DNA from 2 places in the Lysinibacillus sp. GW247-5R2A genome. Region 2 is predicted to be linked to the other one. Evidence: a T-box and tRNA genes for the amino acid it is inferred to sense, from the RefSeq annotation. Region 2 holds a T-box; the other holds one or more tRNA genes.
What was found. The T-box of region 2 lies ahead of argS (arginine--tRNA ligase). A T-box ahead of a tRNA ligase gene usually reads a tRNA of that ligase, here a tRNA-Arg.
Positions count from the first base shown of each region.

Region 1: it encodes a tRNA-Arg, which carries the amino acid that the T-box ahead of argS (arginine--tRNA ligase) is inferred to sense. The anticodon was not compared.

Region 1 is NZ_JBWKZL010000009.1:25,416-45,481, forward strand. Features, by position in the region: gene AC07YC_RS14480 (ATP phosphoribosyltransferase regulatory subunit) at 1-281, shown strand, start outside; gene hisG (ATP phosphoribosyltransferase) at 274-903, shown strand; gene hisD (histidinol dehydrogenase) at 951-2,225, shown strand; gene hisB (imidazoleglycerol-phosphate dehydratase HisB) at 2,230-2,829, shown strand; gene hisH (imidazole glycerol phosphate synthase subunit HisH) at 2,826-3,458, shown strand; gene hisF (imidazole glycerol phosphate synthase subunit HisF) at 3,452-4,213, shown strand; gene hisIE (bifunctional phosphoribosyl-AMP cyclohydrolase/phosphoribosyl-ATP diphosphatase HisIE) at 4,210-4,827, shown strand; gene AC07YC_RS14515 (tetratricopeptide repeat protein) at 4,918-6,441, shown strand; gene trxB (thioredoxin-disulfide reductase) at 6,673-7,617, shown strand; gene AC07YC_RS14525 (NUDIX domain-containing protein) at 7,946-8,413, shown strand; gene rapZ (RNase adapter RapZ) at 8,423-9,316, shown strand; gene AC07YC_RS14535 (gluconeogenesis factor YvcK family protein) at 9,321-10,289, shown strand; gene whiA (DNA-binding protein WhiA) at 10,378-11,325, shown strand; gene AC07YC_RS14545 (HPr family phosphocarrier protein) at 11,439-11,696, shown strand; gene clpP (ATP-dependent Clp endopeptidase proteolytic subunit ClpP) at 11,748-12,341, opposite strand; tRNA gene AC07YC_RS14555 (tRNA-Arg) at 12,659-12,733, shown strand; gene AC07YC_RS14560 (basic amino acid ABC transporter substrate-binding protein) at 13,233-14,027, shown strand; gene AC07YC_RS14565 (amino acid ABC transporter permease) at 14,108-14,812, shown strand; gene AC07YC_RS14570 (amino acid ABC transporter ATP-binding protein) at 14,809-15,531, shown strand; gene AC07YC_RS14575 (spore coat protein) at 15,586-16,203, opposite strand; gene AC07YC_RS14580 (LemA family protein) at 16,336-16,917, shown strand; gene AC07YC_RS14585 (TPM domain-containing protein) at 16,971-17,666, shown strand; gene AC07YC_RS14590 (S9 family peptidase) at 17,799-20,066, shown strand, end outside.
Region 2 is NZ_JBWKZL010000002.1:40-13,270, forward strand. Features, by position in the region: gene AC07YC_RS03675 (MFS transporter) at 56-1,249, opposite strand; gene AC07YC_RS03680 (ArsR/SmtB family transcription factor) at 1,369-1,668, opposite strand; T-box leader at 1,772-1,992, shown strand; gene argS (arginine--tRNA ligase) at 2,038-3,711, shown strand; gene AC07YC_RS03690 (MFS transporter) at 3,821-4,996, shown strand; gene AC07YC_RS03695 (hypothetical protein) at 5,252-6,352, shown strand; gene recQ (DNA helicase RecQ) at 6,360-8,132, shown strand; gene msrA (peptide-methionine (S)-S-oxide reductase MsrA) at 8,187-8,708, opposite strand; gene AC07YC_RS03710 (LCP family protein) at 8,886-9,836, shown strand; gene AC07YC_RS03715 (AI-2E family transporter) at 9,901-11,100, shown strand; gene AC07YC_RS03720 (cupin domain-containing protein) at 11,170-11,535, shown strand; gene AC07YC_RS03725 (aminotransferase class I/II-fold pyridoxal phosphate-dependent enzyme) at 11,579-12,754, opposite strand; gene AC07YC_RS03730 (ATP-binding protein) at 13,025-13,231, shown strand, end outside.

The DNA.
Region 1 (20,066 bases), on a different contig from region 2:
TAGAGGTGTTTGGATCAAAAGCTGGTGCGACAGGCTTTAGCATTCGTGTCGATCGTTTATTGGAAACATTAAATGGGCAATCAGAGGGGCAGCAAGAAACAACTGTTGTGCTGTTTGAGGAAGAACAATTTGAGGCAGCTTTATTACAGGTAAACACATTACGAGGAGCGGGGAAATTTGCTACCTTACAGTTGCGTAGTAGCCTAGTCGATGAAGAAGCCTTTTTAGCACACTTTACTGAAGTAGTTGTAGTTGGACAGGAGGAAGTTGGCAGTGAATGAATTAACAATTGCAATGCCAAAGGGGCGAATCTTTGAAGAAGCCTACCAAATGCTATTAGAGGCAGGATTTAATTTACCAGAAGAGGTAGAGATGTCGCGTAAATTAATGATTGAAATACCAGAAGAGAAAATTCGCTTTATTTTATCAAAGCCAATGGATGTGCCTGTTTACGTTGAACATGGTGTAGCGGATATCGGTATTGCAGGGAAGGATGTTTTGTTAGAGCAGCAGAGAGAGGTACATGAATTACTGGATTTAAAAATTAGTAATTGCTATATCGCATCAGCGGGTTTACCCCATACAGAGATGAATGAGATTGCTCCTAGAATTGCAACGAAATATCCGAATATTGCGATGAAATATTATAAAGGCATTGGGGAGCAAGTCGAAATCATTGAGCTGAATGGATCTATTGAATTAGCTCCTATGATTGGCTTAGCTGATCGAATTGTCGATATTGTTTCTACAGGACGCACATTAAAAGAGAACGGCCTAGTGGAATATGAATTTATTTCGGCTGTCTCATCTCGGTTAATTGCCAATCCAGTCAGTTATCGCATGAAGGGTGAACGCATTATTGACCTTGTAAGACGACTAAAGAAGTGTGTGAATGAACAATAAAGTAATCATATCTGGCTACATATGAGTAACTGAAGGGGTTTAATTGTATGAAAATAACAAAACTAGCAAAGGGTATTTCCTTAAAAAGACCACTTGAAGGAGGAAATGAGGAACAGTTAACAGTTGTAAGACAGGTGCTAGCAGATGTCAGGAAACAGGGGGACGTAGCGTTACGTGCCTATACAGAACGGTGGGACGGATATATGCCTGCAAGCTTGTGGGTCACAAAGGAAGAAATACAAGAAGCCGTAAATGACCTTGACCAACAACTCTATCAGGATTTGGCAGAAGCGGCCAAGAATATTCGCTTTTATCATGAACAACAGTCACGACACGGCTATCGCTTAGAGCTTGGAGACGGTTCTTGGCTAGGACAACGTGTAACAGCTCTAGATGCAGTAGGGTTATATGTTCCTGGCGGTACAGCAGCATACCCATCATCCGTGCTAATGAATGTGATTCCAGCACAGGTGGCTGGTGTGAAGCGAATCGTGATTGCTTCACCGGCAGGCCGCGATGGAAGAATACCAGCAGGTGTCCTAGTGGCGGCTCAGCTTTTAGGGATTGATGAAATCTATAAAATTGGTGGGGCACAAGCGATTGCTGCTCTTGCATATGGCACAGAGACCATCGCACCAGTCGATAAAATTACAGGCCCAGGGAATATTTATGTAGCCCTTGCTAAACGGGAGGTATTTGGAGAGGTTGCAATTGATATGATTGCGGGACCAAGCGAAATTGCAATATTAGCTGATGACACTGCATTTCCAGACGAAATTGCTGCAGATCTATTATCACAAGCAGAGCATGACCCTTTAGCTTGTGCTATTCTCGTCACGACCTCAGAGGAATTGGCCAAAAAGGTAGCTGAAGAAGTTGAAAAGCAATTGGAAATTTTACCACGTCAAGAAGTAGCGCGTGCTTCAATCGAAAATTTTGGGGTCATTTATATAGCTGATACGGTATCAGATGCAGTGGAAGCGATTAATTCATTAGCACCGGAGCATTTAGAAATTATGACAAAAAATGCTGAGGCGATCGCTGAACAAATAAGGCATGCAGGTGGTATTTTTATTGGTCGTTATAGTTCAGAGCCTGTTGGTGATTATTTTGCGGGGACCAATCATGTGTTACCAACCAATAGCACAGCTCGTTTTGCTAGTGGCTTAAACGTAGATGATTTTGTGAAAAAATCAAGTATTGTTTATTACAGTGAAAAAACTTGGCAAGCCAATGCACCAAAAATTGCCCGTCTTGCACGTATGGAAGGCTTAGAGGGGCATGCACGTGCGGTGGAATCTCGCGGATGGAAGAAGGAATAAGACAATGACGGAAAAGAAACGATTTGCACAAGTAGAGCGAACAACTAATGAAACGCAAATTTCAATAGCTATCAATTTAGATGGTGAAGGGAAGGCAAATATTAAAACAGGCGTAGGGTTTATGGACCATATGCTGGATTTATTTATCAAGCATGGCCTTTTTGACGGGACCATCCATGCGAATGGGGATACCTATATCGATGATCACCATACTACGGAGGATCTTGGCATTGTGTTAGGGCAAGCAATTCGAGAAGCACTTGGCGATAAGAGGGGCATTAAACGCTATGGAACGGCATTTGTGCCAATGGATGATGCACTTGCACAGGTGGTGGTTGATTGCTCGAATCGCCCACACTTAGAATACCGTGTGCCCGCTTTAAAAGAAAAGGTGGGAACTTTTGATACAGAATTAGTGCATGAGTTCTTATGGAAATTTGCCTTGGAGGCACGAATGAATGTACATGTGATTGTACCCTATGGACATAATACGCACCATATCATTGAGGCGATTTTTAAAGCATTAGCTAGAGCGATTGATGCTGCCGTAGAAATTGATCCACGTGTTAAAGGAGTACCATCGACTAAGGGGCTGTTAACGTGAAAATTGGTGTGATTGATTATGGTATGGGGAATTTATTTAGCGTGGTTCAAGCATTAAATCGACTGGGCTGTGAGGTGGTTGTGACAGCTGATGAACAAACGCTAGATGCTACAGATGCATTACTATTACCAGGAGTCGGGGCATTCCCGGATGCTAGAAAGCGTTTAGCAGAAACTAAATTAGATCGTTATTTACATAAAGCCCAAAGCCAAAACCGCCCTCTTTTAGGCATTTGTTTAGGGATGCAATTATTATTTGAACAAAGTGATGAGGTCACATCAACAAATGGCTTAGGTTTCTTTAAGGGACAAATTAAGCGATTTAGTGGAACAAATGAGGGGCGGGGATATCGAGTGCCCCATATGGGCTGGAACGAATTGGTGATGACGAATCGTCCTGCTTGGTTAGAAAATAGTGCCCCTGCAAAGCATGTCTATTTCGTTCATTCGTTTTATGCCACTCATATTGAGGAGTCTGAGCTTGTTGCTTATGCAGACTATTGTGGCATACGAGTTCCAGGTATTGTAACGAAAGGTTCCGTGACAGGGATGCAATTTCACCCTGAAAAATCAGGTGAGCTGGGCGTATATTTATTGGAGCAATGGCTGAAAGGTGTGAAAGCATGCTAACGAAACGAATTATCCCCTGTCTAGATGTCAAGGAGGGCCGTGTTGTAAAAGGGATACAATTTGTATCCATTCGAGATGCTGGTGACCCAGTGGAACTAGCAAAATTCTATGATGAACAAGGCGCAGATGAGCTCGTATTTTTAGATATATCTGCTTCACATGAAGGTCGCGAAACAATGATAGATGTAGTTCGACAAAGTGCTGCCACATTAGCGATTCCTTTTACAGTTGGTGGAGGTATTCGGACGTTGGATGATATGAAGCATATTTTACGCGCTGGTGCGGATAAAGTTTCTGTTAATACTTCCGCTTTAGAGCGTCCTGCCCTTATTCAAGAAGGCTCCGATTTCTTTGGTGCCCAATGCATCGTCGTGGCCATCGATGCTCGCTATAGTGAAGAGGACGGTACATGGATGGTTTATACCCATGGTGGGCGCAACAAAACTACTTGGACAGCTATTGACTGGGCAAAGGAAGCGGTGCGCTTAGGAGCAGGTGAGATTTTATTAACTAGTATGAATCAAGATGGGGAAAAATCTGGCTTTGATTTGGGATTAACAAAAGCAGTACGAGAGGCTGTGACAGTCCCTGTTATTGCAAGTGGTGGAGCAGGAAATGCCGAACATTTTTACGAAGTATTAGCAGAAGAAGTTGATGCAGATGCAGCACTTGCAGCTTCCATCTTCCATTATAAAGAAACAAGCGTAGCCCAAGTGAAAGAATACTTACGTGAAAAAGGAGTGGCAGTACGATGATAGAACGTATTCGATTTGATGAGAAAGGTCTTGTACCGGCAGTTGTACAGGATGCCAATACGAAGGAAGTACTGACAGTGGCTTATATGAATAAAGAGTCATTAGTTAAAACGATCGAATCAGGTGAAACTTGGTTTTATTCTCGTTCACGTCAAGAGCTTTGGCATAAGGGAGCGACAAGTGGTTATACACAAAAGGTTGTCGCCATTAAAACAGACTGCGATCAAGATGCATTAGTTGTGGAGGTTTTACCAGATGGTCCAGCCTGTCATAATGGTACAACTACTTGCTTTACGGAGGTGGTACAGCAAAATGCTGAAGTCGGCTCTGTAGAAATGATTGCAAAACTTGTAAGTGTTATTGAAAAGAGAGAACAGGAAATGCCTGTAGGAGCTTATACTACATATCTATTTGACAAGGGCATCGATAAAATCTGTAAAAAAGTTGGTGAGGAAGCGACAGAGGTTGTTATTGGGGCCAAAAATCGGGATGCAGAAGAAGTAAAGTGGGAGGCCGCTGATTTAATTTATCACCTACTAGTATTACTGCAAGAACAAAAGGTAAGTATATATGATGTTCTTCATGTGTTGAAAAAACGTCACGAGGAGAAATAACAGCATATTATTAATTGTATGGTATAATAGGGTTTACTGTGTAAAGGAACGTTTAATACGTTCCTTATTTCTTGTTTCGGAGGAAATGTATTGGAAAAGAAACGTCAAAATAAGAACCAATCAAATATAGTGTCGTTCATTCCAACAGGCGACTATTATTATAAAAAATCAATTCAAGCTATGAACAGTGGACAAATGAATAAAGCTTATAAATATTTGCAGCGTGCAGTTGATCTTAGCCCAGATGATCCTATGATAATCTTGCAGCTTGCTATTGTAGAGTTAGAAGGTCAACGTTTTGAAGAAGCGTATGATCTGCTTCGTCGTGCCTATCAAATTGACCCCGATAATCCGGAAATTATTTTTTACATGGCGGAAGTGTCAGGCTGTGTAGGAATCATGCAGGATGCAAAACGCTTTGCTGAAGAGTATTTACAGCTAGAGCCTGAAGGTGCTTATGCAGATGAAGCAGCAGAAATTTTAGAATTTGTCGCATTCGAGCAGGATGAATTTGAGGAGCTTGAAGGATCTGGTGAGGATTTATATCGTCAGGAACAGGCTCGCCGTCATATGGAGAAGGGCGACTTTCCTGAAGCTATTACTATTTTAGAAGATTTAATTGAAGATCGACCAGCCTTTTGGTCGGCCTATAATAATCTTGCACTTGCTTATTTTTATGTTGGAGAAGAGGAACAGGCGAAGGCTCTCTTACATACGGTACTACGTGAAAATAAGGGAAACTTACATGCACTTTGTAACTTAACGGTGATTGCGTATTACGAAAAGAATGAAGAAGATTTGCAAGAGCTATTAAATATCCTTGTTAAAATTCAGCCATATACATGGGAGCATCGTTATAAACTAGGTGCTACCTTAGCTTTAATAGGGCAATATGAATTAGCCTATAAATGGTTGCGCAGTATGCAAAAAAGAGGCTATGTAGGCGACGCAGGCTTTTATTTCTGGTTATCCCATGCTGCTTATTTTTCTGGGCATGAGGAGGTTTCTAAAAGTGCTTGGGGTCAACTGCTAGAGGTAGACCCAGATAAAGAGGGCTTTGAACCTTGGCGCCAACATGAAAATGAATTTGCACTGGATGCGTTGGAACATGATCGGAATTTTATCGTTGAAAAATTAGAAAGTAGCTATCCAAGTGAACGTATCTTTGGATTGTTTTTATTGAAGGATACGGCTCATAAGCAAGAAATAATCGCCCATCCTAAATGGGTCAATATCGAGCAATTCGGTGCGTTTGAGAAATTATTTTTAGCCTATGCACTTGGTCATGAATTTGATAAGAAAAACAAAGTAGAGGCCAGCTTTTTACGTGCTGTAAATGTGCCAGAAATTTTATTAGAGCAGTATGGCAAATTATCATCATTGATTGTACCTATGTTTCAAATGTGGTTTGTCCTGTGTGAACAAGCTTTAATTCAAAATTATCGTTTTACAAATCCTGTAGCGATTGCAGGAGCAAATGATTATTTATTTAGATCTTCTCAAATGCTTAAGGTGACAAAAAAAGAAATAGCTCAACAATATGGAGTATCTGTTGCCACTTTATCGAAGTATATTGAAGAAATTTTAGCTTTTTTACCAGACAGTCATAATTAGTGTGTGAGCAACATAGTTGAATAACTTTATACTTTCACATACGATGAACATACTAACGTTATCAAGAATTTGCCCTGGCAACATTGCGTTTGAGTGTTACTCCTTGCTAGTTGCCAATGGTTTATCTTCATCCCCTCTATTGTAAGGTGGGATCATATGTAGGTGACGTTACACTTTCACTACTATTTGTTGAATGAAGATAAAAAGTATTCTGTTTAGGGGGAAGTATTTATGTCGGAAGAAAAAATTTATGATGTGGTCATTATTGGTGCAGGTCCTGCTGGGATGACTGCTGCTGTTTATACATCACGTGCTAATTTGGCAACGCTTATGATTGAACGAGGAATCCCTGGTGGACAAATGGCCAACACTGAAGAAGTAGAAAACTATCCTGGTTTCGATACAATTTTAGGACCTGAGCTTTCTACAAAAATGTTTGACCATGCTAAAAAATTCGGTGCTGAATATGCCTATGGCGATGTAACAGAAATCATCGACGGGGAAGAATTTAAAACAATTAAATCAGGTACAAAAGAATATAAAACACGTTCCATTATTATTACAACTGGTGCAGAGTATAAAAAAATGGGTGTGCCTGGTGAAAAAGAACTTGGCGGCCGTGGTGTCAGCTACTGTGCAGTTTGTGATGGCGCGTTCTTTAAACAAAAAAATCTTGTAGTTGTTGGCGGAGGAGATTCAGCTGTAGAAGAGGGCGTATATTTAACACGCTTTGCTGATAAAGTAACAATTGTCCACCGTCGTGATAAATTACGTGCACAAAAAATCCTCCAAGATCGTGCCTTTGCCAATGACAAAATTGATTTCATTTGGAATGCTACAGTAAAAGAAATTAATGAAGCTAATGGTAAAGTGGGCAGTGTTACACTACAATCAACTGTGGATGGGACTGAATCTGAGTTTACAACAGATGGTGTGTTTGTGTATATCGGTATGCTACCTTTAACAAAGCCATTTGAATCTTTAGGTATTTTAAATGATGCTGGTTATATTTTGACAAATGATAATATGGAAACAACAATTCCAGGTATCTTTGCAGCTGGAGATGTACGTGAAAAATCACTTCGTCAAATTGTTACAGCGACTGGTGATGGCAGTATTGCGGCTCAAGCTGTACAGCATTATGTAGAAGAGCTATTAGAGAAAATTAATGCATAACTTGGCTATTTTAAGGAGAAAAATACAATTTTAATGTGGTTTTAATATTGTTGTAACTTGAATGACATATAAAAGGTGTATGATTAAAAGTGTAATTAGCAATCCCCCTTTTATTTTGTTTAGTAGGTTGTTTCCGCCTCAATTAGGTGGGAACAACCTACTTTTTTATTTGTATAGATCATGAAAAGGGCATGAGCTTTTTTTCAATAAATTCTTCGATAAAACTAAATTGTTAAATGTCTATGTATGAGAGTTGTAAATGAGGACAAATCTTGCAGTGTCTTGCTATAATGGAGAGTAGAATGCAAAAGTGATTAGAGGTGTGCCTATGCAAAGAATTGCAAATTTAATTGCCGTAAAAGACGGTAAAGTATTATTACTTCAGAAACCAAGACGAGGTTGGTACGTTGCTCCGGGTGGAAAAATGGAAAGCGGTGAGTCCATCTTTGAGGCTGCTATTCGTGAATTTCAGGAAGAGACAAATGTTATACCTTTACATGTACACCTAAAGGGTGTTTATACGATGGTCATTAAAGAAAATGATGAAGTCGTAGATGAATGGATGCTGTATACATTTGTTGCTAAGGATGTAGACGGTGTACCGTTTGTAGAAACTAGAGAAGGTAAACTTGCATGGCACCCAGTAGAGGATTTAGCACATTTGCCAATGGCTGAAGGAGATCGCACTAATTTACGATTTGCTATTTCGCAATCCGGTATTCAGTATGGCACGTTTGACTATACAACGAATTTTGAATTACTTCATCAGAAAATACAAATATCAAAAGAACAATAAAGGAGTTGCATGACAGTGGTGGTTGAAGGCCAACAAAGTACACATGAATTGGTTATTATTACAGGAATGTCTGGAGCTGGGAAGACCGTAGCTATTCAAAGCTTTGAAGATTTAGGGTATTACTGTATTGATAATTTACCACCTGCGTTACTTACAACTTTTTTAACTCTGCTCAGAGATTCTGGAAAGAATAGTACACGTATTGCGGCAGTGATGGATATGCGTGGAGGTAACTTTTTTGATGCGCTTATTGGGGCGTTAGACCATATACTAAAAGAAGGCGACATTGTAGCTCGTATTTTATTTTTAGATGCAGATGATTCCACATTAGTAAGACGTTATAAAGAAACAAGAAGAGCCCATCCATTGGCAGTAAGTGGCTTACCTTTAGATGGTATTAAGCAAGAGCGAGCGCTTTTATCGGAAGTAAAAGGCCGTGCTAATTTTGTTTATAACACATCTAACATGAAACCAAAGCAATTACGTGAAAAGATCGTTAAAGAATTTGCCAGTGAAGCAGATACTATTTTTACCGTAAACATCATGTCTTTTGGCTTCAAGCATGGTATGCCAATTGATGCAGACTTAGTGTTCGATGTTCGTTTCCTTAAAAATCCGTATTATGTAGAAGAGCTACGCCCAAAGACGGGTCTTCAAACAGAAGTATCCTCCTATGTTTTAGCCTTGGAAGATACGCAAATACTTATACAAAAACTAACGGATTTGTTCGACTTTATGATTCCTCTTTATCGACAAGAAGGTAAATCACAACTCGTTATCGCTTTTGGTTGTACCGGTGGTCAGCATCGTTCAGTAACTTTAGCAGAGTTTTTTGGGGCTTATTTAGCCAGCAAAGAGAATACGGTTATTACGCATCGTGATATTAATCGTAGAAAGGAATGAGTGAATGGGGAAAAAGCAAACAAAGATTGTGGTAATTGGTGGTGGAACAGGACTATCTACATTACTTCGTGGGCTCAAGCACCATCCATTTGATATTACTGCTATTGTGACGGTAGCAGACGATGGCGGCTCTTCAGGACGTTTACGAGATGATTATGATATCCCACCACCAGGTGATGTTCGTAATGTCATTGCGGCATTATCAGATATTGAACCGCTAGTGGAGCAAATGTTTCAATACCGTTTTTCAGCGTCAGAGGATTTACGTGGTCATTCCTTAGGGAACCTAATGCTAACAGCACTTACTGATATTACTGGTGATTTTAACCATGCTATAAGTGAGATGGGGAAGGTATTAAAAGTACATGGCCGTGTAATACCCGCAGCCAATAAAAAAATTAACTTACATGCTGTGTTAGAGGATGGTTCAATCATTGAAGGTGAATCAAAAATCCCAACAGCGACAAAACGCATTGATCGCGTTTTTTTAGTACCCGAAAACGTGCAACCGTTACCAGAAGCTATTCGAGCAATTCAGCGTGCAGACTATATATTAATTGGCCCAGGAAGCTTATACACAAGTATTATTCCAAATCTCCTTGTCAAAGAGATTGGGGAAGCAGTTGTGAGAGCTAAAGGAAGAAAAATATATGTTTGTAATTTAATGACACAAAAAGGTGAAACCATTTCTTATACAGCAGGTGATCATGTATCGGCCATACATAAGCATGTTGGCGCTTCCTTTATTGATTCGATTTTAGTGAATGATGAAGAATTACCGAATCCTGTAAAAGAATTGTATAAAGAAGAAAGAGCAGAGCCAGTGACATTTGATGTGGCAAAGCTTGAAAGTATGGGATTAGAGGTTATAAGGCGCGATATTGCTACAATTCGATCAGATGGTACGGTTCGACATAATGCTACGAATGTTGCAGAGTGGCTGGTAGATTATGCCGGTATTTATGATCGGTAAGAGAACTGATAATAGAAACATAAAGTGTTTATTGTATATGGTAAGATGAACATATACATAGAAATTATGATTGAAAGGGGGGCGTGATATGTCTTTTGCTTCTGAAACGAAAAAGGAATTAACCCAAATAGAAGCGGACAATCATTGTATGAAAGCAGAAGTTTCTGCCCTAATTCGTATGAATGGTTCATTATCCTTTGCGAATAAACAACTAAGTTTGGACGTGCAAACTGAAAACGCTGCAATTGCAAGAAGATTATATACGATTATGAAGAAATTGTATCCGTACAATGTGGAATTGCTAGTTCGTAAGAAAATGCGATTGAAAAAAAATAACGTATATATTTGCCGTGTAAGAGAAGGAGCGCGCGAGCTGTTAATTGATTTAGAAATCATCTCAGACGACTTTCAATTTAATCATACGATCTCAAGAAAGCTCATTAAAAAAAATGGTCAAAAAAGAGCCTATTTAAGAGGTGCATTTTTAGCAGGAGGCTCTGTCAATAACCCAGAAACGTCCGCCTATCATTTGGAAATTTATTCCTTATATAAAGAACATGGTGAGGCATTGATGGATTTAATGAATGAATTTGAACTCAATGCCAAAACAATTGAACGTAAAAAAGGCTTTGTTACTTATTTAAAGGAAGCTGAAAAAATTTCTGATTTCCTTAATATTGTAGGCGCCCATCAGGCAATGATGAAATTTGAGGATGTTAGGATATTGCGAGACATGCGCAATAGTGTCAATCGTATTGTGAACTGTGAAACGGCCAATCTAAACAAAACAATTGGAGCAGCATTACGGCAGGTAGAGAATATTCGATTTATTGAAAATTCTATTGGACTTGACCAACTACCAGAAAAGCTTCGTGAAATTGCACGATTACGAGTAGAATATCAAGATGTTACGTTAAAAGAACTTGGTGAAATGGTATCCAGTGGCAACGTCAGCAAATCAGGTGTCAACCATCGTTTAAGAAAAATAGACGAAATAGCAGATGCATTAAGACGCGGTGAAAAAATAGGTGGTTAAGTTTTCATACTTTTCAGGTATGAATGTCATGCGTAATCGCTTATTGTTCTTTTGCTAGTAAGTAAGGTAAGATAAAACTAATAGATGAACGGTAGTGAAGGGGAGTTTTGAGAATGATCGAGAGAAGAGTCCAGGTTAAATTAAAATTAGGACTACAAGCTAGACAAGCGGCACTATTTGTGCAGGAGGCCAATCGTTTCAGTGCGGATATCTTTCTAGAAAAAGATGAAAAAAAAGTGAATGCCAAATCGATAATGGGTGTTATGAGCTTAGCGGTTGCGAAAGGTACCGAAGTAACGTTAAGTAGTGAAGGCAATGATGCTGAGCAAGCGGTTACAGCATTAGCTACAATTATTGAAAATGAAGATTAACAAACAAATAAAAATGCCTCTCAGAGTAATTTTCTGGGAGGCTTTTTAGTATTATTTATTATCCGTACTACGGTGCATAATGTGATCGATTAAACCATATTCTTTTGCACGTTCAGCTGTCATGAAGTTATCACGATCTGTGTCTCTTGCAATGACTTCAAGTGGTTGACCAGTGCGTTCAGATAAAATACCGTTTAATTTTTCACGTAAGAATAAAATACGTTTAGCAGCAATTTCAATTTCTGTCGCTTGACCTTGTGCGCCACCTAGTGGTTGGTGAATCATTACTTCCGCATTTGGTAATGCAAAACGTTTACCAGGTTCACCCGCAGCAAGTAAGAAAGCTCCCATTGATGCAGCCATACCAATACAAATCGTTTGAACTTTTGGCTTAATAATTTGCATTGTGTCATAAATAGCCATACCAGCCGTAATTGATCCACCTGGCGAATTAATGTAAAGAGAAATGTCTTTGTCTGGATCTTCTGCTTGTAGGAAAAGTAGCTGTGCGACAATTGAGTTTGCCACATTGTCATCGATAGCACTTCCTAAAAGGATAATGCGGTCTTTAAGTAGACGTGAATAAATGTCATATGCACGCTCACCACGGCTTGTTTGTTCAATAACTGTAGGAATTAAATTCATGTTAAATCCTCCTTCAAAAAACTAAATTCGATTACCTTTGCTGAAATCTACATTGTTTATTTCAGCTGTAACCTTATCATACACATTATAGTCAGGGAAGGTCAAATATTAACCCTGCTAAAGTGAAATTAATTAAAATAAAAAAATAAATTCTTTTTTGCATTCTATGGTTGAATTATATGTGATACGTTTGTATAATAGGTAAGGTTATAAGTTTGAAAGTACAGGACACTATTTTGCAGGTATGCTTCAAAAGAGGATTATCTACATCATGCTTTTCGCAAGCCTAGGGTGAGTACTTTTTTTTTGTGTTTTTTGCCCTCGTGGTGTAATGGATAACACGTAAGATTCCGGTTCTTGCACTGGGGGTTCGATTCCCTCCGAGGGCGCCATTTTACTGAATATTGATATACTGTAATAGCTCAATCTCCTAATAAGTAGTTTAGCAGCCTGCTTAGTGGGGATAGAGAGGAAAAGTAATGGGAATACTGTCCTAGTTGGCATTATTCCCCTATTTATGCCTTTCAAACCTTCAAGAAAGCAACAACTCCAAATTATTTTTTAGTGAACATACTGTCCGTGAAGGCTAGGAATAGCCGAAAAAAAGAATCCTTTCTGAGGGGATTCTTTTTTTTTGTTTAAATTTATCGAAATTTGACATTGCTCCTATTGTATATATATTAGTTTTAGGTTCGTTTTCTTGTTATTAATGCTTATTTTTTCTATTTAAGTAGCTTTACCATTCATTAATATGAAAAAATATTTAGTTTTATGCGAAAAGTTGTTGTGCAAATACTATAATATTAATATAATTGACCTAATAGTCTAACATTTCCGAATTGCGAAAAATAATACGCAGGATGGAAAATTATCGAAATAGGGGGAAATGCAATGAAAAAAACAGCTTGGATGTTACTTATGATGATAGCAGCGCTAACTTTAGCACTTGCAGGATGTGGCACAAAGGACAATGCTTCTTCTGGTAGCACACCTTCAGAAGGTGCGGATGGCAAGAAAGTATATAAAGTAGGTACAGAAGCAACTTTTGCACCGTTTGAATCTGTTGACGATAAAGGGAAAATTGTAGGGATTGATGTCGATATTTTAAAAGCAATTGCTGATGAAATGGATTTCGAGGTAGAGTGGAATAATATTGGTTGGGAACCTGTTTTCCAAACAATTAAAAACGGTGAAACACATATTGGTGCTTCAGGGATTACAATTACAGATGAGCGCAAAGAATCATTCGATTTTACTGAGCCATACTATGAATCTCAATTATTAATTGTTGTGAAAGAAGATTCAAAGATTAAATCATTAGAAGAATTAAAAGATAAAAAGGTGTCCGTACAAATTAATGCTACTGGCCATATGGCAGCTAAAAAGTTACAAGGTGAAGCAAGTACAAATATTATGGCTTTTGAAAGTCAGCCAATCGCAATTCAAGAAATGCTAAATGGTAATGTTGACGCAGCTATTGGAGACAATGCGGTAGTATACGAATATATTAAAGCGCATCCAGATCAAAAAATTAAAGTCATTCAAGATGACGCATTCGAAAAAGAATATTATGGCTTTATGGTTCAAAAGGGGAATAAAGAGCTATTAGATAAATTAAATGAAGGTCTGAAAAAGATTAAAGAAAACGGTAAATTAAAAGAAATTACAGGTACTGATTTCGAATAATATGGTAATGCCACTCGCCAAGCAGTATGCTAGCGACTCATTTAATGGATGTGACTTTAAAGGGGAAATGGGGTTTTCGGATGGACATCTTTGACCTACGCTGGGACATTGTCTGGAACTACCGAAATATGTTTATACGAGGTATTGGCGTAACACTTATTTTGACACTTAGTGGTTATTTTGGCGGTATTCTTTTAGGGCTGTTTTTAGGACTAGGGAAATTATCAAGTAAAAAATGGATCTATTGGCCATCAAAATTATATGTGGATTTATTCCGCGGAACACCAATGCTTGTTCAAATTTTATTAATACACTTAGCTGTTATTCCAACCATTTTTGGACATTCTTTAGGGTATATGGTTTCAGGGATTACAGCGCTTATTTTAAATTGTGCTGCCTATAACGCAGAAATTTTCCGTGCAGGTATCCAAAGTATTGCAAAGGGGCAAATGGAGGCCGCTCGTTCTCTTGGTCTTACACATAACCAAGCGATGCGTAAGGTTATTTTACCGCAGGCCTTTAGACGCATGATCCCGCCATTAGGGAATGAATTCATAGCATTATTAAAGGATTCATCACTAGTAACAGTCATTGCTGCACCAGATATTTTATATGCTAGTAAAGTTGTTGCAGGTGCAAGCTTCCGTTTCTGGGAACCGTATATTGTTGCTGCATTACTATATTTAATATTAACGTATGGTGTAACGAAGATTGTTGCATTTATTGAGAAACGATTTAGCAATAGTTATGTCCCTCGTAAGGCAGAAGGGCGGGAAACAAGATGATAAGAATTGAGAACCTACACAAATATTTTGGTAAGCTAGAAGTATTAAAAGGGATTGATTATGAAATCCAAGAAAAACAAGTTGTTTGTGTCATTGGGCCTTCTGGTTCAGGAAAAAGTACTTTTTTACGTTGCATTAATATGCTAGAAGAAGTAACGGACGGTGCTATTTATATTGAAAATGTGAAAATCAATGATCCGAAAACGAATATCAATGAAATTCGAGCAGAGGTGGGAATGGTATTTCAACAATTTAACTTATTCCCTCATATGAACGTCATCGATAATGTCACGATGGCACCCATGCAAATTCGTAAAATGAGTCGTCCAGAAGCTGAAGAGCTAGGGCATGAGCTGTTAAAAAAGGTCGGTCTTGACAGTAAAGCCTATAATTATCCTGAACAGCTATCAGGTGGACAACAGCAACGTGTAGCTATTGCACGTGCGTTAGCAATGAAGCCAAAGGCCATTCTATTTGATGAGCCTACTTCAGCTCTTGATCCTGAAATGGTAAAAGAGGTGTTAGATGTTATGAAAAATCTAGCGGCTGAAGGGATGACAATGATTGTAGTCACACATGAAATGGGCTTTGCTCGTGAAGTCGGTGATCGAGTAGTCTTTATGGATGGTGGCTATATTGTGGAAGAAGGGTTGCCAGAGGAATTATTCGGAAACCCACAAAGTGAACGTACAAAAGCATTTTTAGGAAAAGTATTATAATGAAAAAAGGCAGTCCATGATGAGAATTCATCACTATGGACTGCCTTTTGATTTTTAATGAAGGGGATTAGAGGTTGTATCGTATGCATTAAGCATCGTTTGCATATCTTGTTGAGAGTACTGAGGAACTTGATAATAGCCATGTTTATTTTGGTAAATGGATAATTCATAGGCCATTTCAATGCAGTTGGGAATACTATCAGCAACAACACGACGAACAACGGGGTTTGTTGTTTCTGTTGCAGCAGCCGTCATACATTTTGCTGCTCCCTTTTGAGCGCCTAGTAAGAAACCAGAAATGGCTTCATCATTAATTTCATTGGCGTTTTGCATTGGTTTTTTTGGTTGGCCTGGAGTTAAGCCATATTTAAAATCATTACCTGTTTCCATTTGGTAACGTCCCGTGGGAACAGATGGATCATGACCTGTTTTAAAGGACTCAACAATCGTATTATACATACCCAATGTAAAATTATATTGGCGATCCAAAATGCTGAGTAATTCTTGATCCTTTACTTGTGGACGTAAAATGATCGCTTGGTTCATACCAGCGATAATTTCACCAATTGCTTCATGCATGTCCATCATTTCGTGTCCACCATGATTTAGACTATGTTGTTGATTGAAATTTGTTTGATTGGATGATGATTCATTGTAAAACGATTGTGACAAAAAAAACGCCTCCTCATATAATTTTTGATGCAGTATTTAGTATGTCAAGCCAAATGATTTTCATACGGTATAAATGCAAAGGCAAAAATGTAGACTAACAAAAGGAAAAGCAAGTCAAGGAGGTTTTAGAAAATGAAGAAATGGTTTGGACCAATTGGGATAATTGTTATCATTCTTATCGTGTTAGCCTTAGTGTTGATTCCTAAATATAACAGTTTAGTAACAGCTGAGGAAAATGTAGATTCCAAATGGGCACAAGTTGAAAACCAGCTCCAACGCCGCTATGATTTAATTCCCAATTTGGTTGAATCTGTGAAAGGGTATGCCAATCATGAGCAACAGATCATTGCGGATATTACTAACGCACGTGCTCAAATGAGCAATGCTAATACCCCCGCGCAGCAAGCTGTTGCGAACGATGCTTTAACTGGTGCACTTAGTCGTTTACTAGTAGTCGTGGAAAACTACCCGAACCTAAAGGCAGATGCAAATTTTCGTCAGTTAATGGATGAGCTTGCTGGCACAGAAAATCGCTTGGCAGTTGCGCGCGAGGATTATAATAATGAAGTACAACAATTTAATAAACATGTTAAACGCTTTCCTGGCAATTTAATGGCAGGAATGTTTGGATTTGAACAAAAAGAGTACTTTAAAGCCGCAGCGGGTGCCGAACAAGCACCGTCTATTGATTTTAGTCAATCAGGTACACAGTGATGAAGCGTTGTATTATACAGCTGATTATCGTTTGCTCAGTGCTTCTTTTTAGCATGACTATGACGAAAGCAGCAATGCCTTCACCAATGAAAAATACGTATATCCATGATTTTGCGAATGTCTTATCTTTAGATGTAAAACAAGAGCTAAACCATTATTCAGAGCAATTAGATAAAGGGACAGGTGCTGAAATCATGGTCGTAACTGTTGATAGCCTTCATGGGCAGGAGGCGAAAATGTATGCGACAAAGATGATTCGTTCCTGGGGCATTGGGGACAAAGAGAAAAATAATGGTGTCCTTATACTCGCTACATTTGGACAGGGCGATGGCCAAAATGATGTGGTGATAGCTGTCGGTCAAGGCTTAGAGGGACCATTACCAGACGGTAAATTAGGGCGTATATTAGATAATGCATTTTATCCCTTTGCAAGTGAAGGTGATAATGATCAAGCCTTTCTAGCTACATATGCTGAGGTCTTTCGTGCTGTAGCTGAAGAGTATAATTGGAATGGTGAATTACCTGCAGGTGCAAATGAAGAGGAAGGAATGCCCATCTGGCTCATTATTGTCATCGTTATTATAGTCCTCATTTTTTCTTCTTTTTCAAAAGGCGGAAGAGGCGGACCTCGTGGGAGAGGCTACGGCGGTTATCCTGGTGGCTTTGGTGGCGGACGTTCAGGTGGTGGCGGTTTTGGAGGGTTTGGTGGCGGATCTTCAGCAGGTGGAGGGGCAAGCCGGAAATTTTAAATACTAACGACAAGCGAGCTAATTATTTAGTTCGCTTTTGATATGAAAATATTGACAAATATACAAATAATGGTATAATTTGTATATATCGACTATCGATATAACGTAAATTGATATAGGGAGGAATCATTTTTGAAAAAAAGATTTTTAACTGCATCATTAGCAATTATTTTAACAACTGCTACGGTTATTCCTGCAACATTGCAAGAAGTACGTGCTGCTAATGAAACAAATGTTGTATTAGCACAAGAGGAACATCTTTCAGCACAGGAATTTCTAGATTTAGCAGTAACAGCTTTAACATTCCAGCATGGCTCTGATTCAATGCGTCAACAAATTAAGGATCAATGGGTAAAGGCTGGAGAGATTTCTGACTTAAGCGCTACTATTAAACGTGATCAAGCAGCTAGGATTTTAGTTAGAGCTGCCAATAAAGAAGGAAAAGAAAAATCACTAGGAGAGTATTCAAAGAAGGCCAATAAGCTTGGTTTCTTTAAGGGAGTATCTTCAAGTACAGATTTTATTACGAAACAAGATGCTGGCAAACTCCTTAACAATGTTAAACATATAAAAAATGGTTCTAATAATAAAGGAGTAAAAGAAATTTCTGTAGAAGATTTTATGAAAAATCCAGGGAATTTTGGCTACGAACTGTCCCCAGATGGTAATTACATTACATTTGCCTCTGCATGGGAGAACCGCTCGAATATATTTGTGAAAAAAATGAATGATAATAGTGAGCCTGTTCGTGTATCAAGCTCAAAGGATCGAGATATTGCAGGTTTTTTCTGGAAGGATGATGCTTTACTTTATTTGAAAGATAAAGGTGGAGATGAAAACTTCCATATTTATTCTACAACCTTTAACGGTTCTGTGGAAAAAGATTTAACGCCATATCCTAACGTAACGGTAGGGATATTGGATAGCCTACAGGGTGTAAAAGACGAAATTCTTATTATGATGAACAAAGAGGATGCTACCGTTTTTGATGTGTACAAGCTAAATGTAAAGACGGGTAAAACGACTCACGTCGCAAAAAATCCTGGCAATATTACGAACTGGTTAGCAGATCGTAACGGCAATGTACGTGTAGCTGTGGCTACTGATGGGGTGGAAGGTACTGTCCTTTATCGAGATTCAGAAAAGGATGAATTCAGACCATTTATTAAAATCGGTGCTGGAGATGAAGTGATGCCGCTAGCTTTCTCGAAGGACAATAAATTTATTTATGCTACATCCAATAAAGGCCGGGATAAAATAGAAGTGGTGAAGTATGACTTACAAGGTAAAGAAGAAGTAATCATGTCCAATGATGAAGTGGATGTCTCGGGTGTATTGTATAATGCTGAAAAAGATAAATTATTGTATGGTGCGTATGCTACGGATAAAATCCATTATCAATTCTTTGATAAAGACTTTGAAAAGTTATTCCGTAAAATTCAAAACAAGCTTGGTGTTCAAGAAAGCCAATTGGGCATAAACGATTACAATAAAGAGATGACAAAATTTATTGTAAGTGTTTCTAGTGACACCATCTATGGAAAGTATTATTACTATGATTCAACAACAGATGAATTAACAGAATTAGCAACATTGAGCCCATGGTTGAAATCTTCAGAGCTTGCAGAAATGCATCCTATCTCTTATAAGAGTCGTGATGGATTAATTATAAATGGTTATTTAACGTTGCCGAAAAATAAAAATGCTAAAGATCTTCCTCTTATTGTAAACCCACATGGTGGACCGTGGGCTCGTGATATGTGGGGATTCAATCCAGAAGTACAGCTATTAGCAAATCGTGGCTATGCAGTGCTACAAGTAAACTTCCGTTCCTCGACTGGATATGGCAAAGAATTTCTTCAAGCTGGTAATAAGCAATGGGGCTTGAAAATTCAAGATGATATAACGGATGGCGTTCAATGGGCGATTGACCAAGGTATTGCAGATCCTAAACGTATCGGTATTTACGGTGCTTCATTTGGTGGGTATGCTACATTAGCTGGCATTACGTATACACCAGATTTATATGCAGCAGCAGTTGATTATGTTGGTGTATCTAATATTTTCACACTATTAGATACAATTCCACCATACTGGGAAACGATGCGAGACATGTTTTATGAACGAGTAGGTCATCCAGAGAAAGATAAAGAATTATTAACTGCGGTTTCTCCGGTCTTCCATGCAGATAAAATTAAAACACCTTTATTTGTTGCACAAGGCGCAAATGATCCACGTGTCAACAAAGCGGAATCAGACCAAATTGTTGAAGCTTTACGTGCTAGAGGTGTAGATGTAGAGTATATGTTAAAGGATAATGAGGGCCATGGCTTCGCGAATGAAGAAAACAGAATCGAATTCTATAATGCCATGTTGAAATTCCTTGATCATCATTTAAAA
Region 2 (13,231 bases):
ATCGAAATAACCGTGTCTAACTATTAGGGGTCACTTCAAAATGAGGAGCGTTTTTTTAATGTGGATCGTTTGAATGCCGTCTGTAACTCATGAAGGTGAATGCAGATGCAATCAGTGCCAACGTTGCTGCTGCCCAGGCAAGATATTCTAGACTCCCTGAAGTGATGACAAAGCCTCCTATGGCAGCGCCTAATGCTATCCCCACATTAACGGCTACTGGTGTTAAGGAGGAAGCAAAATCTTTGGCTGATGGAGAATACTCTTCTGCTAAATCCATGAAGTATAGCTGAATTGTCGCGTTTACGGCATAAAGTATAACAGCCATTAACAGGATACTTATAAGTCCTAGCCAAAGGGAGGACATTGTAAAATAAAAGGAAAATAAGATGACTGCCTGAATGATAAAAATATAACGTAATTTACGTAATCCGTTTTTCTGTGCAATTTTACCTGCTAAAACATTACTAAAAATAGAAAATAAACCATATATTAGAAGGACGATGGCTATGTATTTTGTCGGAACACCAAGTTTATTTTCTAAAATAGGCGTAATGAATGTATAGATTGTGTATGTTCCTGCAATGGTGAAAATAGGAATTAAAAATGCAAGTATAACTTTAGGTTGCTTTAATAAGGACAATTGATCGGAAAGGGAGCCATTCTCCCCACTTAAACGTTTAGGTAACACAAACATGCTTATAATAAAAGCAACGCCCCCTAATAGGGCAGTTAACCAAAATGTCATATGCCAATTACTCCATTGCCCAATCATTGTTCCTAATGGTACACCCATGACATTAGCAATGGTAAAGCCCGCAAATATCGAAGCAATAATAGTGGATCTTTTTTCTTTTGGGATGACCGTATTGGCAATGGACATAGATAGAGCTGTTAAAACACCACTGACAACAGCAGTCATAATTCTAGAGCCCATTAGCACTACATAAGTGCTAGATAAAGCACTAATTATATTTCCAAGGATGAAAATGGCAATTAATACTAACATAAGTGGATATTTCGGAAATCTACTGACAAAGCCTGTTACAATGGGGGTGCCTATTGCATAGGCTATGGCGAATCCAGAAACCAAAGTGCCTGCTGTAGCAATCGAAATCCCGATAGATGTAGAAACCTCAGTTAATAGCCCTACAATTACAAATTCACTTGTCCCCATGACGAAAGTAAGCAAAATAAGCGTAAATGCTAAAATCTTATGCTTTTTACTAAGTGTCTGTTCTTCATGAACCATTGTATATTAAATACCTCCTTATATTTATATATCGAGAATTATCGATATATTAGATGTAATATCGGAACCTATATCTATTTATCGTGAATATTCGATATAATACTTGAATAGAAACCCACTTAATCTTTTTGGGTTTCTGATACTAAAAACATTGCAATTTCTTGAACAGTTTCTTCTTTTAGTTTGTAATACGTCCATTGACCATGACGAAAAGATTCAAGGAGACCAGCTTTTTGCATCATAGTTAAATAGTGAGAAACGGTCGATTGAGAAGTTTTTGCTTTTTCCTGAATATCCCCTACACAAACGCCTCCTTCAATACTCACTTTTGGAAAATGCTTCTCAGGTTCCTTCAACCATTGTAAGATGTTTAGCCTTGTCTCGTTTGATAGCGCTTTAAAAATTTCAATAGGTTCCATGTCTTGATGATATATCGAATTATCTCGATATGTCAATGATTAATGGATACAAAAAAATATTGACGTCAAGAAAGGACTCCTGTAGAATATGTCAAAATCATAGAAAAATTCGATGATAAAGAGAGTAATTGATGGGACAACTGGAAAGCGAGTTAGGGATGGTGTGAGCCTAATACAGAAACCATGAATGAAGCGCACTTTGGAGAAGGTTCTCGAACTACTAGTAGAGAACAGCGGGGCGTCACCTCGTTAACAATGTAAAGTGGTCATTATGCAATGGCAACTAGAGTGGTACCACGGGATTACTATGCTCTCGTCTCTAATTATAGAGGCGGGGGCTTTTTTTATTGAAAATGGAGGAGGATATACATGAATAAACAAATTGCAAACAGTATTGCTGAAATTTTAAAGCATCAGCTAACAGCTCAAGACGTGGAACAATTACTAGAAAAACCAAAAAGTTTAGAAGTTGGTGATGTGGCCTTTCCATGCTTCACTTTGGCTAAAATATGGAAGAAGCCACCTCAACAAATTGCAGCGGAAATAGCGAACCAATTGCAAAATGAGATGATCCATCAGGTGCAATCCATTGGTGGCTATGTCAACATCTTTTTAAATCAAGCAAAAGTAACGCAACAAGTGTTGGGCCTTATTATGCAGGAACAACAAAATTTTGGTACGAATCAAAACGAAATGGGCAGTGTCGTCCTCGACTTTTCTTCGCCCAATATTGCTAAACCGTTCTCTATGGGGCATTTACGTTCAACCGTCATTGGGAATGCCTTGGCAAATATTGCCGTGAAAAATGGTTACCAGGCTATTCGTATTAATCATTTAGGGGACTGGGGCACCCAATTTGGCAAGCTTATCGTTGCGTATCAAAATTGGGGTGATAAGGAAGCCATTACAGCATCTCCTATTGAGGAATTATTAAAGATTTATGTTAAATTTCATACGATGGCCGAACAAGATCCTACATTAAATGAAATGGCTCGCGCCGCATTTAAAGCATTAGAGGATGGCGATTCAGAGGCGTTAGCATTGTGGCAATGGTTCCGCGATGTTTCGTTAGATGAATTTCAAGCTATTTATGGGCTGCTAGGTATCAATTTTGATGAATATACAGGAGAAGCCTTTTACAATGATAAAATGACAGAGGTTGTGACTGAGCTACAAAACAAAGGGCTCCTAATCGAATCAGAGGGTGCCTTTGTAGTAGAGATGGAGGGAATGCCACCTTGTTTAATAACAAAAACAGACGGCGCCACGCTTTATGCAACTCGTGATTTAGCGGCTGCCTTTTACCGCCAACAACAGTATCAACCGAATAAAATTTTCTACGTAGTTGGCAATGAACAAACGCTCCATTTTAAACAATTATTTCAGGTGATCGAAAAGATGGGGTATAGTTGGGCAAAAGATTTGCAGCATGTACCATTTGGGATGATGCTTAAAGATGGTAAAAAAATGTCCACACGTAAAGGTAAAGTGGTGTTATTAGCGGATGTGCTAGCCGAGGCGATTGCCACAGCTAAGCGCAATATAGAAGACAAAAACCCTCATTTACAGCAGAAAGAGCGAGTAGCGCAGCAAGTAGGAGTTGGGGCGGTTATCTTTAATGACCTAAAATATCATCGCTTAAACGATATTGAATTCTCCATCGAGCAAATGATGAATTTTGAAGGGGAAACAGGGCCTTATGTACAGTATACCTATGCTCGTATTTGCTCTATCTTGGCAAAAGGCGATGTGCCCTCTCACATGAAGACATTTGCTCCATTAGGACAGCAGGCTTGGCCAATCATTTTATTATTGGAACAATTCCCGAAAGTGGTAGACACCGCTTTTAATCAGGCAGACCCATCCATTATCGCAAAATATGCTTTACAGCTAGCCCGTTTATTGAATAAATATTATGCCCATCAAAAAATATTAGCTGATGATGCCCAGCAAGCTTCACGTCTAGCGCTTTGTCATTGTGTAGCGATAGTGTTAAAAGAGTCATTAGCTTTATTGGGCATTGAGTCGCCAGAAAATATGTAGTGAACGGTCGCATATTGAAAGCATTGACCATTTATAGAATACATGGTAAAAGAATAGAATAATAAAAGAAAACTCTTCCATTGACTGGCAGCAGAGAGGATTAAATCAAATGGATAAAAAACAATGGACCCTTTCACTGATTTTAGTCATAATAAGTATATTCTTTGTAGCACTTAATATGAGACCCGCAGTAACGGGAATTGGGCCACTCTTTAATGTCCTTATGACAAACTTACAGGTTTCCAATACGAGTATGAGCTTTCTCACATCTATCCCAGTTTTTTGCATGGGTTTATTTGCTCCGATTGCTGTACCATTTCAGCGTAAGCTTGGAACAAAATTAGCAATCGTGGTTTTAATGGTTATACTCATCTTCGCAAATGGGCTACGCTTTTTCCAAGAAAGCTACCTTTTATTAGTTGTCACTAGTTTTGCGGCAGGCTTGGCTATTGCGATGATTGGACCTATATTAAATGCATTTATTAAGAAAAAATTTCCTCAACGCTTTACGATTGTTATTGGCATTTATTCATTTGGCATCGGCGTTGGTGCGACATTAAGTGCAGCATTGACAGTGAGCTTTTATCAGTATTTTGATAATCAGTGGACAGTTGCACTGGGCATGTGGGCCTTACTTGCTTTGGTCGCCCTTATTCTATGGAGCTGGGTAATTCCAAAAGAACAAGGGGCAGATGGTGAAGAATTAGCTAAAAATGAACCGGCACGTAATCCTTGGGTAACTGGACGTGCTTGGTCAATTTTATTGTATTTTGGTTTACAAACCTCACTGTTTTTCTCTATGATGTCGTGGCTTACACCTCTTTTACAAGACAAAGGAATGACGCTTAAGGAAGCGAGTATGATGCTGACGTTTATGTCTATTGTACAAATGATTGGGAATATTGCTGTGCCGATGCTAATGGAGAAATGGACTAATCGATTAGCGTGGGCAGTGGCATTAGGCTGTTTAGGGCTGATAGGCTTTACATTATTATGGCTTTTATCCGGTATTTATTTGTGGCTAGCCGTATTGATAATCGGCATTGTTCTAAGTGGGCTATTTCCAATCGGCCTGCTGTTACCGCTTGATGAAGCTAGAAATGATCAGGAAGCCAACAGCTGGTCATCGATGGTATTTTCAGGTGGCTTTATGCTAAGTGCCATCATTCCTGTTTTGATTGGCGTTTGCTATGACATAACAGGTAACCATACATGGACGTACGTGATCTTCCTAGCATTAATGTTAGGAATAATCGCGACAACAGGGCTATTGCGAAAAAATTAATTCAAGAAGGCATGCTATTCAAAACGCATGTCTTTTTTTTGTCAAAAATATTTTGAAGGCCTAAAATCCATCCATTTTCACAGCAAATCAGAAAATCCATAAATTTTAATAGGTAGAATGAAATAGAACTAAAGCGATTGCTCTATTTTACTACTAGATAAATTCAAATAATAATATTATGTAAACTTGAAACATCCTAAGACCTTGATTATGATAGATAAGTGAGATAGTTGAAAAGAAAGTTTTGGTGAAGGTATGTATAAAAAGATGCTCGTTTTAGGAGCGGCTACAATACTCATGACAAGTTGTGACAGTCAAATAGGTGCAGGCTGGTTTCAAGCAGAAAAAGCAGAGATGTCAGCAAAAACAGTGGCCAAGCAAGAAGAAAAGATAGTGCCTGAGGTCAAGGTGATAGGTGAGCATGGAGTTGGTGCAGGCATTATTATTCAGCAAAAGGATGATGAGCTTTATATTTTAACAAATGGCGCGCTAGTATCCTCAAAGCCAACTGCCCTTGTGCAAATTGGTCCGAATAAGCTAGTGGCAGCGAATGTTCATTTTATGTCAACGGCACATAATGTTGCACTTTTGCAGGTGACCTATAAAGCGAATGTAAAAGTACCTAAACTGTATGAGGGGGAGCTCGATCAGCTATCAGCTTATGTGGATGGCTTACCTTATACGATTCAAAAATACAAAGATAAAATTGCTGCTTATTATATTGATACAGAGGAAAAGCTACCTTTGGGAAGTCCCGTAATGGAGGCGGAAAACGGAGCAATTGTCGGTCTTTATTTTAACCGTCAGCAGCAAGGGGAAGCACAACCATACATATTGCCAATAAAGGAAATTCAACCGTTTATGCAGAAGTGGTTAAAGGAAGGCATGAAGGCGAGTGTACGCCTATCCCAATCAAAAAATTTATATCCTTATATTGAACAGGGTGATCAAGAAGCCGTACAGCAAGCCATCGACCAATATGGTGAAAATATATTTGCGTATAATATAGATGAAATCAATCTTTTTTTAGATACATTCCATAAGCATTTAAAAGGCGCTGTCACAATTCAAGATGCAAGTGTGATGGAGCCGATTGTAGGGTCAGAAGATTTGCAAGACACTTTGGCAGGTATGGTTGCCTACTATGCCTCCAAACAGGCAAAGATTCATTTCTCGAATACGGACATTCAAGATATTCGTATAGTGGATCAGCATCTACAGGTACGAGCTAAAACGGAATATGTATTGACCAATGCAGCTGGTCAGGAGGCACTTGCCCATTCCATCATGCTGTATGAAATTATGAAAAATGAACAGGGCGAGTACAAGCTACTTCGTCTTACTACTGAGGAGTGAACTTTGCATGGAGCAAGCAAGACAAATGCTACAGCATCATTTTGGCTATGAAGCCTTCCGGCAAGGACAAGCCCAAATTATTGAACAAACTTTACATGGACAATCGAGCCTTTGTGTCATGCCAACAGGTGGAGGGAAGTCTATTTGCTATCAGATTCCAGCGTTAATGCTTGAGGGGCTCACAATTGTCATATCGCCTCTTATTTCTTTAATGCAAGATCAGGTGGAAGCTTTACGAGCAGCCAATATTCCTGCTGCCTATATAAATAGTACATTAACAGCACAAGAAGTGAATGAAACGATGCAACTAGCTAGTGCTGGTTATTTAAAACTACTGTATATCGCACCTGAAAGACTTGAAAGTGCTTCCTTCCTTCAAGCATTGTCCTATTTATCCGTGCCATTAATTGCGGTGGATGAAGCACACTGTATTTCTCAATGGGGCCATGATTTTCGACCAAGTTATCGCTCCATTCAAAAGCTTTTTACACTGTGGCAGCAAAAGCCAACTGTTTTAGCGCTTACCGCCACTGCGACACCTGCTGTTTGTGAGGATATTCGGAAAATATTAACCATTGATGAAGATGCAACAGTGATGACAGGCTTTACACGTGATAATTTGGCCCTTTCGGTGTTAATTGGTGAAAATAAAGAACGTTATATTAAAAATTACTTGCAGAAAAATAAACAGGAAGCCGGTATTATTTACGCCGCCACACGAAAAGCAGTAGATGCGATTTATGACATGCTTAGTCGGTCGGGTGAAGCGGTAGCCAAATACCATGCTGGGCTATCAGAGGATTTACGGATGGCGGAGCAGGAGCGTTTTTTAAAGGATGAGGCACGCATTATGGTGGCTACCAACGCCTTTGGTATGGGAATCGATAAAAGTAATGTGCGCTTTGTGCTGCACTATCAAATGCCTCGCAACATGGAGAGCTATTACCAGGAAGCAGGGCGAGCTGGTCGAGATGGTCTTCCAAGTGCTTGTATCCTACTGTATGCCTCAGGAGATGTTCAAACTCAACGTTTTCTCATTGACCAATCACAAGATGAAGCACGAATACCACAGGAATTAGCGAAGCTCCAAACAATGGTCGATTATTGCCATACAGAGGGCTGCCTACAAAATGCAATTTTAGCGTATTTTGGTGAAGTTCAAGAGGAGCCTTGTGGTCGCTGCAATAATTGTAATGATGGCCGTACTGTGATGAATGTGACGGAGGATGCACAGAAGGTACTCGCCTGTGTTGTACGGATGGGTCAAAAATTTGGCAAGACAATGGTGGCACAAGTACTTATCGGCTCCAAAAATCAAAAAATGAATGAATTTGGATTTGCACGTTTATCAACCTATGGCATTTTGAAAGGGCATTATTCGTCTAAAGATGTTTCGAACTTTATTGAGTTTCTAATTGCCGAAGGCTTATTGGCAGTTAAGCACGGCACGTATCCGACTATTTATGTGTCAGCCGATGGCAAAGAAGTTCTACTTGGCCAACGACAGGTCATGCGGAAGGAAGCTGTAACGGTTAAAAAACTGGTTGATAATGATCCTTTATTTGAACATTTACGTGTGCTGCGAAAAGAAATTGCAGATGAAGAGAAAGTTCCACCATTTGTAGTATTCTCAGATAAAACTTTACGTGATCTATGTGACAAGAAGCCCGCAGTACTGGATGATTTACGCCATATTAGCGGTATCGGTGAAGTGAAATTTGATAAATACGGCAAACGTTTCTTTGATGCACTACAATCATTTTTAGAAACACCCATCTAACATTAGTTAAAAAAGAGAGGTGTCTCAATGGAAAATTGAGGCACCTCCGTTTGTTTATTTATCCCAATGCTTAGTTAGAAACTCATCACGGCCGGAAACAGCACGGTCTTGCTTATAGTGATCAGCTTCTTTTTTATAGTAATCTTGGTGATAGTCTTCCGCTGGATAGAAGCGTTCAGCATCGCGAATTTTGGTTACAATAGGTTTATCGAAGCGTCCACTAGTGGCAAGCTTTTCTTTAGATGCCTCGGCGATTTGCTTTTGTTCATCCGTGTAAGTAAAGATGGCTGTTGAATAGGACTCTCCACGGTCATGAAACTGCCCAAAAGCATCAGTGGGATCGATTTGCATCCAATAAATGTCTAGCAGTTGTTCATAGCTAAAAATGGCTGGATCAAATTCAATTTCGACGACTTCTAAATGGCCAGAAGTCCCTTTCTTAACATCCTCGTATGTAGGGTTTTCTAAGTGGCCGCCCATATAACCAGATGTTACTTTATGTATACCATCCCACTCGACGAATGGCTTAACCATGCACCAAAAACAACCGCCAGCAAATGTAGCTTTTTCTATCATGTACATCATCCTTTCTTTTGTGAAAATATTATAGCATTGTTTGGCGAAAAAACTGAGCATTTGGGTGTAAAATAACAATAAGATAGATGAAGATGGGACTTCCTCTATCAGCCATATGAAACTTTCCGGCTAATCAATCGTTACATTAACTATAAAAAAATAGAGGAGTTAGTCATTATGGAAGAGCAAGATTATACAAGACGCTCACAACGTCCTACAAAACGAAAGCTACGTAAAGCGAGAGCAATTTTCACATTATTAATACTCTGTGTCATGGTTGTGGCAGGTTACTCTATCATGCAGTACCGCAGTGGACTAAAGCTTGCCAATCAAACACAAGTTGAGCAGGAGGATTTTTCTGGCGATACATTAAAAGGTGATATCGAAAATTACTTAATCCTCGGTGTCGATACACGTGGCGAGGAGAAATCTCGAACAGATACGATGATGGTATTATCTTGGAATAAATCAAACAATGATATTAAGCTCGTATCCTTTATGCGTGATATTTATGCGGAAATCCCAGGTTATCAATCCTATAAACTGAATACAGCGTACTACTTAGATGGCGTACAGCTGCTGAAGGATACACTGACGAACATGTTCGGTTTACCGATTCACCATTATGCCCTTATCGATTTTAAAAACTTTGAATCGTTGGTGGATATTTTAGCGCCAAATGGTGTGGAGATGGATGTTGAGAAGGATATGTCTGAAAATATTGGGGTAGAGTTAAAGCAAGGTGTTCATCACTTAAATGGACAGGAATTACTAGGCTATGCACGATTCCGTCATGATGCGGAAGGTGATTTCGGTCGTGTAGCACGTCAGCAAAAGGTTATTGAGGCTTTAAAAAATGAATTGTTAACACCTGCGAATGTATTGCATTTACCAAAATTCGTAGGGGCAGCACAAGGCTATATTACAACCGATTATTCTTCTGCTGAAGAAATGCAACAAGTGCTGAAATTGTTATCTAAGGGCAAGGTGAACATTGAAAAAGCAACGATTCCAATTGAAGGTAGCTATCAATTCCAAAACTTTAGTCATGCCGGCGATTCAATCGTAATAGATGTGGAACAAAATAAGGCCTTTTTAAGTGATTTTTTAGGCATTTCACTGGAGTGATATTTAGCAAAATCCAACATTATCCTGTAATATAAAGGTAGAGCTTTTTGATTGGGGTGGATATATGGAAAAAGAAAGACCAAAAGAACGTTCAAACCTGTTAGCAACCAAGTTTATTCGTTTCTTAGGTGGCAGAAACCTATTATTTACGCTGGTTATTTTATTATTAGTTGCATGTGTTATTTTTATGTTTAATCAAGTTTCCTTTATCTTTACCCCGCTTCAAGTATTATTTGAAGTAGTCATTTTACCAGGGGTACTAGCCGTCATTGGCTACTATTTATTACGTCCATTGTTGGCAATCTTGGTTAGATGGCGTATCCCGAGAATTTGGGGTATTTTAATTCTCTACATTGCGGTCATTGGCGTCATTACACTGCTTGTTGTGTTGGTTTATCCGTTTTTACGTGACCAATTCACGAACCTTGTACAGGAATTCCCAGAGTATTTTATGAAGTTTACGGAAAAATTTGTTGCATTCTTTAATCATTCACGTTTTAACGATTATTTAGATAAAATTAATTTTGACTACAATGAAGTGGTTAAAAACTTCACTACAGATATGGTGAAAACTGTGAAGGATACAGCTGCAAATATAGCACAGGGTGTCGCATCCGGTATTACGGGCTTCCTCTCAACGTTAACAGGCATTGTTCTATCGCTTGTAACCGTACCATTCATTCTGTTTTATTTACTGAAAGAGGGCGAAAAGTTACCGAAATTTATGCTGAAAGTTTGCCCACCGCGTATGCGTAAAGAAGTGACTGAAATTTTCCATGATATGGACAAGCAAATTAGTTCTTACATACAAGGGCAAATTTTAGTATCGATGTGTATTGGTGCAATGGTAACGATTGGCTTCTTAATTATTGGAATGAAATATGCTTTATTGCTCGGCTTCCTTGCGATGATTACAAGTGTGGTGCCTTATTTAGGTCCTGTTATTGCCATCACACCAGCCGTTATTATCGCTCTTGTCACATCACCATTGATGCTGATTAAGCTAGCGATTGTATGGACTATCGTGCAGTTAATCGAGGGAAAATTCATTTCTCCACAAATTATGGGGAAATCGCTCAGTATCCACCCGATTACAATTATCTTTGTATTATTAACGGCAGGCTCGCTATTTGGTGTCCCAGGTGTCATTTTGGGGATTCCAGGATACGCAATCTTTAAAGTGCTGGTGACTCATCTATTCAAGCTATTTAAACAGCGCTATAACCGGTATGAGGACGACGTTCACCAAAAATATGATGCATAAGAAGATACAGCTACTGCCGCCTGACAGTAGCTGTATTTTTAATAGGAGATGAAGGATGGTGGAAAGAGAATGGCATACACACCGATTAATTTTCAAGAAAAATTAGCGAAATTCCAAGAACACTGGTCACCAAAGGTAATTGCTGAAATGAATGACTATCAATTCAAGCTTGTTAAAGTAAGGGGAGATTTTGTTTGGCATAAACATGATAATACAGATGAAGTGTTTATTGTTATTGAAGGGGAGCTCGTCATCGAATTCCGTGAGGGAGAAGTGAGATTAAAGGAGGGAGAAATGTTTGTCGTACCACGCCAAGTTGAACACAAGCCTTACGCCGCTGCCGAGTGTAAAATTTTACTTGTAGAGCCTGCTGGAGTAGTGAATACGGGGGAGGGAAAATCTGCGCTTACTGCCGAAAATGATGTTTGGATTTAATTAAGAAAACCCTTCTAGCATGTTGTTAGAAGGGTTTTCTATGTTAGTTTTCTTGTAGTACTTGTACTTGTGCTAAACGATTGACAGCTTCCTGAAGGATTTCCGCTGGCTGCACGAGTGCTAAGCGTAAATAACCTTGACCTGCCGTGCCAAATACAGTACCTGGAACTGACACAATGCCAACCTGCTCGATTAATTTAAAGGCAAGTTCTGTGCAGTCCATATCATATGGGTATTTTGCCCAAACAAACATACCGCCGTTGGAAGGTGCAGCGTCCCAACCTAGTGCCTGTAAGCCATTCATCAGTGTTTGATGACGCTCAGAGAAGGTTGCACGTAAGCTTGCCGTAATTTCTTCAGCATGGTCGAGGGCAACAACAGCTGCATCCTGAATAGGCTCAAAAATACCGAAATCTAAATTCGATTTTAATTGCTTTATAATCGAGATCATTTCAGCATTTCCTGCGATATAGGCAATACGTGTTCCTGCCAAACTAAAGCTTTTGGAAAGGGAGTTAATTTCCATCCCTACTTCTTTCGCACCTGGGGTAGCAAGGAAGCTAATCGGCCCATCACCCGTAAAATAAAACTCAGAATAGGCTGCATCATGCAGAACGATGATGTTATATTTTTTAGCAAAGGCAATCACTTTTTCAAAATAGGCTAAGGATGGCATCGCTGGTACTGGGTTTCCTGGTAAGTTTAAAATTAATAGCTTTGCTTTTTGGGCAATATCTTCTGGTACAGCATCTAAGTCTGGAAGATAGTTGTTGTCAGCTGTTTGAGGCATGTAATAGGGTGTTGCACCAGCTAAGTGAATGCCTGCATCATACGCAACGTAAGCTGGGTTTGTTGATAGCACGATGTCTCCTGGATCACAAAAGGCCATTGGAAGATGCACTAAGCCCTCTTGAGAGCCAATCGTTTGAATGATTTCAGTAGCGGGATCTAAATCAACATGGCTACGGCGCTTATAGTAGCGACTGACTGCCTCATAAAAACGCTGTGTGCCTGTAAGTGTATAGCCATACGATTCAGCTAAACCTGCTCGATAAGATAGATGTTCACGAATTTTGGCATGTGGGGGAAGGTCTGGGCTTCCTAAGCTTAAGTCAATCAGGGTCATGCCCTTTGCTTGCTGCTCTCTCGCAAAATTTTTCAAATCTCCGAAAATTGCTGGTGTAAATAATGACATTTTTTTAGATGGTACGATTTTCAAGACTAGTACACTCCTTGTAGTTGTATAACAGAATAGTAGTTCACATTTTATCATACTAAAGCACAGAAAGGGGCAGATATTCTGAAAAAAGAAAATATTTATATAATGTAGAGGATGTGCGCATAGGCTAGCGAAAATGGATTGCCTAATGTTGGGGAAACCTACTGTAAATTCCGTAAATCTAGAAGTTGTATTATACTTACTATATAGCTTTTCAGGGAGAATCAATGGATTTAGCTGCTATCATTAGCATAAGAGGGGGTGAGGGCTTTGAAGGTATATTCGTTAAGTGGACCGAGTGGCACAGGAAAAAGCACTAGTGCTCTATCTTTTGCTCATAAAATTGGCGTACAGGCGATTATCGATGATGGATTACTCATTGTCAATGGCGTGAGGGTCGCAGGAGTTTCTGCCAAATTTGAAAAAAATACAATTACCGCTGTTAGGCGTGCTATTTTTACGGATCAAGAGCATCGT